3 regions of the Erythrobacter sp. MTPC3 genome follow, and region 1 is predicted to be linked to each of the others. Evidence: predicted binding sites of a transcription regulator. Region 1 holds the regulator's gene; each other region holds the start of a gene.
What was found. Region 1 encodes LexA, which represses DNA repair genes until DNA is damaged. Its sites were predicted from a motif close to GTTCCNCNCTTGTTCT; they were not measured.
Positions count from the first base shown of each region.

Region 1 (4,079 bases):
CTAGCCATGTCCTTCAAATTCCTTTTCATTTCTGCCCTGATGCTTCAGGGGAAACACCATGCGCGACGCGCCATTAGTGCCTTTGGGCGGCGGTGCATCCGATGTTCCGGCCGCCGACAATGTTGCAATGCAGCGCCCTTGGCAAAGGGGCGCAGCGTTGTCCAGCATCCCGCGTATCATTGCGAGCGGCGCAAACAGGTTCCTGAGCGCTTCGGGGTTTGACCGTGCCCCGTGGCTCGCCGTTCTGTTTGCGAGCGGGATCTTAGCATGGTTTGCACTGAAATCGCCGCTGCAGTGGATCATGGCTATCACTGCCGCGTTGCTGGCCGCGCTGTTTGCACTCGCTGTCTGGAGACCGGGGGAGGGGCGAGATCACCTTCGCAGCGCGGTCGTCGCTGGAGGTGTTATTTTCGCCGCAGGAATATTGGTTATCTGGCTGCGTTCGGAGACCGTCGGTGCAGAGCCGATCGACCGGCCAACAATCGAGCGCGTCCAGGGTTACATCCTCGCCAGAGAGGACCAGCCAGCCCAAAATCGTGTGCGGCTGACGATGGCGGTACGCGACGCGGGAAGCGGTGAAAGCCGGAAAATCCGCGTTAATGTTCCGTTGGACACGCCAGTTTCAGGCGACAAATCGACTGCGATATTGCTGGAGGGTGCGATCATTCGGGCCCGCGTGCGCCTTATGCCACCTGCCAGCCCGATGCTGCCTGGCTCTTATGATTTTGCGCGTGCTGCATGGTTCAAAGGATTGGCTGCAACCGGCAGCGTGATGGGCGGCATCGAAGTCATGGAACAGGCCCCGCCTGCAAGCGGTCTGGCGGCTATTCAGCGCGCGCTTTCATCGCATGTCAGGGAGCGCGTGGACGGCTCCGCTGGAACAATCGCAGCCGCCTTTGCCAGCGGAGACAGAGGCGCCATTACCGAAGCTGACGAAGACGCGATGCGCGATTCCGGTTTGACGCATCTGTTATCAATCAGCGGACTTCATGTGAGCGCCGTGATCGCCGGTGGCTATCTGATCGCACTGAAGTTGTTGGCGGCGTTTCCTCCCCTTGCCCTTAGGGTGCGATTGCCGGTGGCGGCTGCGGCGGCAGGCGCGCTTGCCGGGATTGGATACACGCTGCTGACCGGTGCGGAAGTTCCGACTGTGAGAAGCTGCGCAGCCGCTATGTTGGTCCTTATTGCTCTGGCGCTGGGCAGAGACGCGCTATCATTGCGGATGGTGGCGGCTGCCGCAGTCTTTGTGATGCTTCTGTGGCCGGAAAGCGTGGTTGGGCCTAGCTTTCAGATGAGCTTTTCAGCCGTGCTCGCCATCGTCGCATTGCATTCTTCGGCACCTGCCAAGGCGTTCCTCGCCGCACGAGAGGAGCCTTGGTTGAAGCGAACCGGGCGAAAGGTCGCTATGCTGTTCATCACCGGCCTTGTGATTGAGATTGCGCTCATGCCGATTGTGCTATTCCATTTTCACAGGGCAGGGTTTTACGGCGCTTTTGCCAATGTCTTTGCGATCCCTTTGGTCACTTTTATTTCCATGCCACTGATTGCGTTCGCGCTGGCGCTCGACCTGCTGGGGTTGGGCGGGCCTGCGTGGTGGCTGGTTCAGAAATCGCTCGATGTGCTTCTTGGGCTCGCCCACTTCACATCCGCGCAGCCTGGTGCCGTCAAACTGATGCCGCAGATGGGTTATGGAACCATTGCCATGTTTGTCATCGGCGGCATGTGGCTCGCGCTGTGGAGCGGGAAGGCCCGTTTATGGGGACTGCTGCCTTCGGGCTTGGCCGCCGCGACCTTGCTCGCGACGCCAATCCCGGACCTCCTGATTGGCCGCGAAGGCCGGCATGTCGGCATCACAATCGAAAACGGCGAAGGCGCGCGCGATATGCTGTCATTGCGGAACAGTCGGTCGTCCTATTCGAAGGACAACCTGCTGGAACTCGCCAGCGTGGAAAGCGAACCTATCCCATTGGATCAGTGGAGCGGCGCCAATTGCTCGACTGAATTCTGCCTTGTCACGATCACGCGAGCAGCGCGAGAATGGACGATCCTGATGGCGCGTAACCGTGACATGGTCGAAGAACGCGCCTTGGCTGCAGCATGTGAACGATCCGACATTGTGGTCGCTGACCGGTTCCTGCCGCGATCCTGCATGCCGCGATGGCTTAAAGCGGACCGTCGCTTGCTCCAGAAAACTGGTGGTCTGTCCATCGACCTTGCCAATGAACGGGTCGTCAGCGTTTCAGCTGGTCAGGGACAGCACGGATGGTGGCGCGGGACGCAGGAATAGACCTGCTGCCCCGCGCAACACATCAGTGGTAGCGCCGCAGTAAGCCTGCAAGCTTGCCCTGAACCTTTACCTCACCCGCGCCGTAAACTTGCGGGTCGTACATCGCGTTGGCCGGATCAAGGCGGATATTACCGCCGTCCTTATGGAGGTATTTCAGCGTCGCTTCTTCATCACGGACCAAGGCAACCACGATTTCGCCATCGCGGGCATTGTCAGTCCGACGCACAAGTGCGAAATCACCGTCGAAGATCCCCGCCTCGATCATGGAATCTCCCGATACCTCGAGAGCGTAGTGCTCACCAGGACCAAGCAGCGCAGCCGGAACCGGAAGCGAGCTTTGACCCTCCAGCGCCTCAATCGGAGCACCGGCGGCAATCCGGCCATGCAGCGGGATCTCGATCACGTCATTGGCAGGCTCTGGCGCCTGTTTCATGACCGCAGAGGCCGAGGCGACCGTATCATTGGCATTAACCGTGGCGCGGGGCGTAGGCGTGGAATCTTCGGGTTGGCGGATCACTTCCAGCGCCCGCGCCCTGTTGGGCAAACGCCGGATAAACCCGCGTTCTTCCAAGGCAGAGATCAGGCGGTGAACACCCGATTTGCTCTTGAGATCGAGCGCCTCCTTCATTTCTTCGAAACTTGGCGAGATACCGGTTTCATCCAGACGTTTCTGGATGAATTGGATCAATTCGTGCTGCTTTGCAGTCAGCATGGGGTCACTCCCTAAAACGCACGTGCCGGACCGACAAATAGCCCGTAGTGCCTGTTTCACGCATCCGAAGAGGCACCGATAGCTGGTGCTTTGCCGATACTCCCCGCGCACCGATAAGGTGAACGAATGCGGAACGAATAGGCAACCCGATTCGACCTGTCAAGTTTCGTTAAGCGCGATAACCCGCAGAATTCAGCCGTTGTGGAGGTAAAACACCGGAACTGTCTCGCCTTTCCGCACGAAAAGCGATCCAGCGGGTCGGTCAATCAGGCAGTTCGCCGTGGCAAGCGCCTGCAACGCACTCGAATCCTGAACCGCCGACTGGCTGACGGTTTCACCATCGGCAATTCCTCTCAGGAATTCGCGGCGGCTCCCAGTAGCGGGCAAATCCTCCGCGGCGATGAGGTTGCGCGGCGCGCCCATCGGCGACGTCGATCCAAGCGCGGCGCGGACCAGCGGAATGCCGAACAGAAAACACGTCACGAAACTCGACACCGGATTGCCGGGGAGCCCGAGTATGATTTGCTCGCCGCGCGTCGCCACCATCAATGGCTTGCCGGGCTTTATCGCGACTTTCCAGAACGCGAGGTTCGCCCCCCAGTTGATCAGTGCCTGCTGGACAAGATCGTGATCGCCGACGGATGCGCCGCCTGATGTGATAAGGATGTCATGACCTTCAGCCAGAGCAAGTGCATCGGCCAATGCCTCCGTGTCATCCGCCACCGGGCCAAGCCGGGTTACACCGCCCACTAGAGGGCGCAGCATGGCGGCGATCATCGGGCCGTTGCTTGCAGGAATTTGGTCGGGGCCGCAATCCGCTGGATCGGAGGCCAGTTCATCGCCGCTGTCGAGCACTGCGATCCGTGGCAGCCTGCGCACCGGCAACAGGCCGTGTCCCGCCGCGATGGCTAGCGCGATCTGCGCCGGGCCCATGCTCGTTCCGATCCGCATCACCCGTTCGCCCGCAACAAAGTCGAAACCCTTGCTGCGAACGTGCCGCGCTGCTTCCGGCCGCGTCTCGCCTTGGGCAAGCGATACCGTATCACCCTCGACCACCGCATTTTCCTGTATCAGGACGCG
Region 1 is NZ_BTGP01000001.1:130,643-134,721, forward strand. Features, by position in the region: gene gltX (glutamate--tRNA ligase) at 1-8, opposite strand, end outside; gene ACGHU1_RS00635 (ComEC/Rec2 family competence protein) at 59-2,287, shown strand; gene lexA (transcriptional repressor LexA) at 2,310-2,999, opposite strand; gene ACGHU1_RS00645 (molybdopterin molybdotransferase MoeA) at 3,192-4,079, opposite strand, start outside.

Region 2 (4,079 bases), on a different contig from region 1:
GGGCAATCCCCATTCGCGCGTGAGCAATGTCCACGCATTCTCGATCGCCTGTTCCTTGAAATAATCGCCGAATGAAAAATTTCCAAGCATTTCAAAGAACGTGTGGTGGCGCGCGGTGTATCCGACATTGTCGAGATCGTTGTGCTTACCCCCCGCCCGCACACATTTCTGCGAAGAAGCAGCACGCGGTCCCGGAGGCGTTTCCAGGCCGGTAAACGCGTTCTTGAACGGCACCATCCCGGCGTTCACGAACATCAAGGTTGGATCGTTGTAGGGAACCAGCGGCGCGCTGGGCACGGTCACATGATCGGCCTGGCCGAAAAAGTCGAGAAACGAGCGGCGGATATCGTTGGTGGACGTCATGAGCTGGCAGTTAGGCAATGCGCACGCCGGGGACAAGACACCCTGTGCATTGTCTCGGATCAAACGTGTCGATCAGTGTGATTGACCGTCCAGCTCGGCAACAGAAAAACCGGCGCCGCCAGCACCCGGATTATGGGCTGGCATGCGCCGGTTTCCCGGTCTTTCGGGCGCTGCAGCGATCGCAGACTTGCCCGCTTGAGGATCAGTCGTCAGGCTTCGCGTCCGGGCCCGCCATCATTTCCTCGGCAACCTCGTCGGTGCGGCCGCGAATAGCGGCTTCCAACCGGTCGCAAACTTCAGGATTTTCCTTGAGATAGGTTTTCGCATTCTCACGACCCTGGCCGATCCGAACGCTGTCATAGGAATACCAGCTACCCGATTTCTCCACGATATCGGCTTTCACACCCAGATCGAGGATTTCACCGATTTTCGAGATGCCTTCGCCATACATGATGTCAAATTCGACCTGCTTGAACGGCGGTGCGACTTTGTTCTTTACCACTTTGACACGGGTCGAGTTGCCGATCACCTCATCGCGGTCCTTGATCTGGCCAGTGCGCCGGATGTCGAGACGAACGGAAGCGTAGAATTTCAGCGCATTGCCGCCGGTCGTGGTTTCGGGATTGCCGTACATCACGCCGATTTTCATGCGGAGCTGGTTGATGAAGATCACCATGCACTTTGAACGGTTGATAGAACCGGTCAGCTTTCGCAGTGATTGGGACATGAGCCGCGCCTGAAGGCCAACGTGGGAATCGCCCATCTCGCCTTCGATTTCAGCGCGGGGGACGAGCGCCGCGACCGAATCGACCACCAATACATCGATCGCATTCGAGCGAACCAGCGTATCGACAATTTCGAGCGCCTGTTCACCGGTGTCAGGCTGCGAGATAATCAGTTCATCAATGTCGACGCCCAGTTTTCTGGCATAGACCGGGTCCAATGCGTGTTCGGCATCGACAAAAGCGACGGTCCCGCCATTCTTTTGTGCCTCTGCCAGAACATGCAGCGCCAAAGTTGTCTTACCCGAGCTTTCAGGCCCGTACACTTCGATGACGCGGCCTTTGGGCAGGCCGCCTATTCCAAGGGCGATATCCAGGCCGAGCGATCCGGTCGAAATCGATTCGACCTCCATCGCTTCTTTGGAGCCCAGCTTCATCGCCGAGCCTTTGCCGAATGCGCGATCAATTTGCGCGAGTGCGGCGTCGAGCGCCTTTTGACGGTCCACGTCTTTTTCCTTCTCTACCAGCTTGAGATTAGTAGCCATCGCACGCTCTCCTTCGCTTGCCTAGATGCGATCAGGAATTATCGACCGCCCCTTGTGGAGAGATTATGTATCGGATTTGTTCTCATAGAACAAGAGTGGAACAAAACTTTTTTAGAGCTCAGTTCAAAGACGCGGCGGTTAGCCCGTTGCTGCTTCCGCTTTTTGCTTGGCCGATTGCATCACTCCGCCAACCTTGTCGCTGATCGAGGATACGCTGAACGGTTTTGCGATGAAGTGCATATCCGGGATGTCGATATCCTTGCGCAGCTGTTCCTCGGCATATCCCGACATGAACAGGACCGGCATGTCAGGATGCAGCTTACGGATTTCCCGTACCATGGCGGGGCCGTCCATGCCTGGCATGACCACATCGGAAACGACGAGATCGAAGCTGCCACCTTGCTCTATCGCTTCAAGGCCCTCTTCTCCGCCGGGACACGCCGTCACGTCGTAGCCCGCCCGTGACAAAGCGCGTTCGGCGACGGCGCGCACCATGTCTTCATCTTCGACCAGCAGAACCCGGCCTCCGACCGACCAATCGGAGGAGACAGGTTCCGGCGCGGCGCGGCGTTTCGGCGCTTCGCCGCGATGGATCGGGAAATAGATCGTGAAGCGGGCGCCGGTCATCGTGCCGGACGAATCGGTAACGTTGTCGGCAAAGATAAATCCGCCCGACTGTTTGACGATACCGTAAGCCGTCGAGAGGCCCAGACCCGTGCCCTTGCCCTGCTCCTTCGTTGTGAAAAACGGTTCGAACAGCTTGGGAAGCACCTGCTGCGGGACACCGCCGCCTGTATCTTGGACAATGAGCACGGTGTAATCGGCAGTCGGCAAGATTTCCGAGCCGAGCTTTTGAACATCCTTTGCCTGAATGCTGCGGGTCAGGAGCGAAATCCGCCCTGGCCCGCGGCCATTCGACTGGATCGCATCGCGGGCATTCACCGCGAGGTTCATGATGACCTGTTCCAATTGCTGCGGATCGGCACGCACCGGGCCAAGGTCACGGTCATGCTGGACGAAATAGGTGATCTTCTCACCCAGCAGGCGCTTGATAAGGGGGCCGACTTCGCTGACGACATCGGGCAATTGCAGAATTTCGGGGCGCAAGGTCTGTTGCCGCGAAAAGGCGAGCAATTGCCGCGTCAGCGATGCTGCCCGGTTGGAATTCGCGCGGATCTGCTGGATATCATCGTAATCGCTATCGCCCGGCGTATGGCGCAGCAGCATCAGATCGCATGTGCCGATTATCGCGGTGAGCACGTTATTGAAATCGTGCGCCACACCGCCAGCGAGCTGGCCGACCGCCTGCATCTTCGTCGCCTGAGCGACTTGCCGCTTGAGCTGGTTTTCCTCGCTGGAATCGTTGAGGCTGAGCAGCACGGCCGCATCGCCAAGCCCTCTGACCCCGGCCAGCCCAAGAGACACCGGCTCATCAGGCTGCGAAGACAAACGCACGGCCATATTGCCGCTGGTGGCCGGGCCGCGTCCGTGGCGCCGCACCGCGTCGGACAAAGCGGCCTTGTCTTCGCGTACTGCCAGATCGGTCGGGAAAGCAGGCAGTCCGCGCCCCTCACGCTCGACAGATCGCAAAAACGCCTCATTGCCAAACAGGAAACGGCCATCGCGGTCGGTCATGGCGAGCCCCAGAGGAAGCTGCCCGAGCAGAGCCTCCAACTGGGCAACCCCCGCCTGCGAGGTTCCGTCCCAGCCCCCGCCAATGCCCACGCCGCTGTCGATCATCAGCATCAAGGTCGCGCTATCATCAGGGGACGACGCGCCAGCCATGGCGGGGTCCATCAAAGGCACATCGACGAGAGTCTGCGGAGTGCCCCCTCTACCCTCGCGCGCAAAATATATGCGGTCACGGTCATCGGATCGCAGGAAGGAGACGAAATCCTGCCCCACCAGAGTTGCGGTGGCGTCACCCGCGGCGCGCTCTGCGAAGCCTGCACTTACCGAACGCACTACGCCGGCCGCTGTCGTCAACGCGGTCTCAATGCCGGCACGCGTCAGCATACGCCCGAACGGCCCGGACAGATCGAGATCGTCCAGAACGTCGGCATCTTCGAGCGCAACGATGGAGAAACGCCAGATAAGGTGGTCCTCACCCCGCCCTGCCCTTACCGCTGAAACAGACCAGTTTGCGCCAGCCGAGCCGCTTTGCACGCTGTCTATTTCCGCCGAACCATCGCGCCATGCCTCCCGTGCGAGCCGGGTCATCGCTTCGAGGCCGGTGCGCTCAAAAGGGAGCGAAGGCGGCGCGCTGCTCGCCCCGAATGCCTTGATAAAGGCCGAGTTCGCACAGACGAGGCGATTGGCCCTGTCAGTAATCGCCACAGCCTGGGGGTTTTCGCCCGAAGTCTCTATCGCGGCGAGCGTCACTGACCAGTCTGGTGCGGAAAGCGCAGCCTCCTCAGGCTCTGCCTGCATCCGTTCAAACGCAAACAGG
Region 2 is NZ_BTGP01000008.1:89,602-93,680, forward strand. Features, by position in the region: gene alaS (alanine--tRNA ligase) at 1-363, opposite strand, end outside; gene recA (recombinase RecA) at 566-1,630, opposite strand; gene ACGHU1_RS11945 (response regulator) at 1,769-4,079, opposite strand, start outside.
Region 2: recA (recombinase RecA) is a predicted target of LexA. The motif match lies at 1,717-1,732, and genes of this name have one in related genera.

Region 3 (4,079 bases), 220 kb from region 1:
TACGGCGCATTCGTGGGTGACATGACAGAGGCGTTGGCGTTTCTGTTTACCCCTGACTGGTCGAAACTGACGCCGCAGGTGATGAACACCGCGCTGGGTCAGGCGCTGTTTTCCCTGTCGCTGGGCGTTGCCGGGCTGATCACGTATGGTTCGTATATCAAGGGGCCGAGCGGCCTCGGTTCGACATCGGTCACCATCGCGTTTGCCGATACGGGTGTGGCGCTGCTGTCGGGCCTGATGATTTTCCCGATCGTGTTTGCCGTGGGTCTTGATCCGGCGGCAGGCCCTACGCTTGTGTTCCAGACGCTGCCATTTGCATTCCAGACGATGCCCGCAGGCGCGCTGATCGGGCTGCTGTTCTTTGTCCTGATCCTGGTCGCGGCTGTGACCAGCTCGATCTCCTTGCTTGAGGTGCCGGTGGCATGGGGCATTGGAGAAATGGGCTGGAGCCGCCGCACATCATCGCTGGTGTTCGGGGGCGGGGCGTTCCTGATCGGGATCGCCTGCCTGCTGGGTTACAATGTCTGGTCCGATGTCCGTCTTTTGGGTTTCTGGCCGCTATTTGCTGAAACCGATATTCTGGACACGGTTGATGGCTTTACAGGCAAGGTGATGCTGCCGCTGGGCGCGTTCTTCACCGCGATATTTGTCGGTTGGAAGGCGGATCGCCGTCTTGTGAAGGAGATGACCGGGCTTTCAGGTGTCTGGCTGTCGCTGTGGCGCTTTCTGATCGCATGGCTCTGCCCGTTGGCCGTGGGCACCATTTTGATTACCGGACTGTTCCCGCAAATACTCGGCTAGGCCCGGCGAATCCTAGCTGGACGAAAAAAGGGCCGCTCCGTGATGGAGCGGCCCTTTTGCGGCCCGTATTATTATTATGTGTTCGGGCGGAATGTTTTACAGCGTTGTTTCGGCATGCTTGTCCTGAACATCGTCATGGACGGTCATGCCCATCGCCATCTTTGCAGTGGTGAGGATGCTCATGTCGCCGCTCCAGATTTCCGCATCGCGCAGGTCCATGCGCAGGAACAGGATATCGGGATCGTCCTTGCCGCCGTCGTACCAGGCCTTCACAAAGTTGTTCCAGAAATAGTCGAAACGTTCCTGGCTGTCTTCGATGAAGAGGCTGCCGTGGAAACGGGCGTAAACATCGTGTCCTTTGCCTTCGTAGGTGGCAGTCACCGGACCCAGCTTGGCAAAATCGCTGCTTTTCTGGCTGAAGAACCAGACCGAGCTATCGGCGTCCTTGTCCGTTTGCGCGGTCATTGGAACTGCGGTTTGCGGCTCTCCGTCGCGCTGGAGGAAAAGGAACGGAGAGTCCGAAAGGGCTTTCCAGAATTTGGTTTTCAGTTCGTCGGCGTTTCCGTCTTCGTAACGCATATATTCAATCTCCTGTATTTGCTTAACTAACGGGGCAGGGGACCATCCGTTCCAAGCCGGTCGGCAGGACGAGGCTGTGACTGGGTAAAACACGCGGGATTGCACGAAGCCGCCAAATGTGGAACATATTAGGAACAAAGGTGACTCGGGCGAGTCTCTTTTCCAACAATCACATTTCTAACACTCACAGGGTTTGCAATGTCGGCATCCGTTTCTCCCAGCGGCGCAAAGGCGCTCCAGTCTGTTCCTGCCTCGACTCTGGTCGCAGAAGGGGCTGGCCGGCTGTCCGCAGGTGATATCGCGGCGCTTTCAAAGGCGCGCGAGGGGCGCTGGCAACCCGGCCTTGCCGATCAGGCCAGCCATAGCGAGATTTTCGCAAGCTCCAGCGATGCGAGCGGGGCTGGGCTGGCCTTTGCCCTTGCGCGCGATGCCTTGCAGGTGGCGAAACGGGACGAGCCTGATCCTTTGGCAGAGGTGCAGGACCGGCGGCAGGTTTTGTGGGTGCAGGACAAACGCGCGGCGCAGCGCAGCGGACGCCCTTATATCCACGGCCTGCCATCCGATTTGCGCGGGCGGATCATCCATGTCGAGGCGGAGGATGCCCAGGACGCGCTCTTCGCCTTGGAAGAGGGGCTGCGCTGCCGCGATCTTGCCTGCGTTATCGGAGAGATTTCCGGCAATCCGCGCACGCTCGATTTCACCGCTTCGCGCAGGCTCAGCCTTGCGGCGGAAAAACACGGCGTGACGCTGTGGCTGGTGCGGCTGGATGCCGCGCCGGAGCTATCCTCTGCCAGAATGCGCTGGAGGTCGAGGCCGGCTGCCTCTTCACCGGCGCGCTGGAACAGCGACGCCCCCGGCGCGCCAGCCTGGCAGGCGGAATTGTTCAGGGCGCGCAGTCATGCACCGGGAGAATGGATACTCAAAGATGACAATGGACGTTTGCGAGCGCGGCGGACCGGCACCCCGGTCGCGGCCAACACGCAGGATATTGGCGATCTGGTTCGCCCGACTGTCGGTCGATCGCTGGCGGCTTGCGCACGGCTCTGACAGCGCAAAGTGCAATCCGGGCGAGGGTGCCGATGCCCTGCCGACGGTTCTGATTACAGAAACAGCGCACGGCCCGCGCATTGATGCGGCCAACCGGGCAGGGCACACAGCAGGCGCGCGGGCGGGAATGATGCTGGCCGATGCGCGCACGCTTTGCCCGGACATCCAGACCGCCCCCGCCGATCCCGCAGGCGATCTCGATTTTCTGGAAAAACTCGCGCTCTGGTCGCAGCGTTGGGGACCGTGGAGCGCGATTGACCAGCCCGACGGCGTGTTGGTGGACATCAGCGGCGCAGCGCATCTGTTTGGCGGAGAGAAACGCCTGCTGGACGATGTCGAAACCGCATTTGCAAAACGCAGCCTGTACAGCCGCGCGGCCATTGCTCCAACAGCAGGGGCGGCATGGGCGTTGGCGCATTTCGGGCCGGCTAAAGCCATCCTTGGGCCGCGCGATGATGCGCTTCAATGCCTTTCAGACCTTCCTGTGTCGGCTTTAAGGCTGGATCAGGACGTGCTTACGGTGTTGCGCAGGTTGGGGCTGAAACGGCTTGGCGATCTTGTAAGTATTGCGACCGGACCTGCGGACCGCGCAGAGGCCGCGGCGCGCGATGCGCTGCACCGCCGGTTTCGCAATCGCAAATCCCCGTCGGCCAATCCGCTCGTCCGGCTCGACCAGCTGATGGGCCGCGTGCCGGAACCGCTGCTGCCGATTGTGCCGCAGCACGCGCCGATGGTGCAGCGCCGCCTGATGGAGCCGATCCGCCATCGCAGCCTGCTCGACAAGGTGTTGCACGATTTGGCCGATGACATGGTGCGCCAGCTGGAGGCGCGCGGGGAAGGGGCAAGGCGGCTTGAGCTGGGGCTGTGGCGGGTCGATGGAGAGGTGCTGGTGCGCAGGCTTGAACTGGCCGCCGCCACGCGTGAAGCGGCGCATATGACGCGCCTGTTCGCCGACCGGCTTGAAGACATAGAGGCCGGTTTCGGGATCGAGACTGTGCGGCTGCGCGCCAGCTGGGCCGAACCGCTCGACCTTTCGCAGGGCGATGTCGAACAGGCAGCAGAGCGCCACGGCACCTCGCTGAATGCCTGCATCGACAGATTGACAGTCCGGCTTGGCCCGCACGCCGTGCGCCGTCCGGTTCCCCATGCCAGCCATCTGCCTGAACGCGCGCAGACGTGGCAGCCCCCGCTGGAGCCAGAGCGCAGTTCGCAGCCGATGTTAGAGTTCCACGAAAGGCCTCTGAAAATACTCGATAAACCCGAATCGATTGCGGTCCTGTATTCCTCTCCCGATGGGCTGCCCCAGCGTTTCCGGTGGCGCGGCAATGTGTGCGAAGTGTCGCGGGTTGAGGGGCCGGAACGCATTGCGCCGGAATGGTGGCGCGAGAAATCGACAGTGCGCCTGCGCGATTACTACCGCATCGAAGACAGCGAGGGGCGGCGCTATTGGATTTACCGTCACGGCATTGCGGGCGACGGCAGGGGCGGGATGCCGAATTGGTATCTGCAAGGACTCTACAGCTGAAGCGTTCGCAACAGCGCGGTTCATACCAACATTAGCAGTCAGCAAATTTTTACGTTTGTTCATTAATGCGTTCTCATGAACATGCACAGCATCTCTCGCGCTGCAGAGCGACGGTCGCTCAGCTTGA
Region 3 is NZ_BTGP01000001.1:351,365-355,443, reverse strand. Features, by position in the region: gene ACGHU1_RS01755 (sodium-dependent transporter) at 1-801, shown strand, start outside; gene ACGHU1_RS01750 (pyridoxamine 5'-phosphate oxidase family protein) at 898-1,380, opposite strand; gene ACGHU1_RS01745 (ImuA family protein) at 1,579-2,427, shown strand; gene ACGHU1_RS01740 (DUF6504 family protein) at 2,312-3,952, shown strand; gene ACGHU1_RS01735 (PilZ domain-containing protein) at 4,028-4,079, shown strand, end outside.
Region 3: ACGHU1_RS01745 (ImuA family protein) is a predicted target of LexA. The motif match lies at 1,501-1,516, and genes of this name have one in related genera.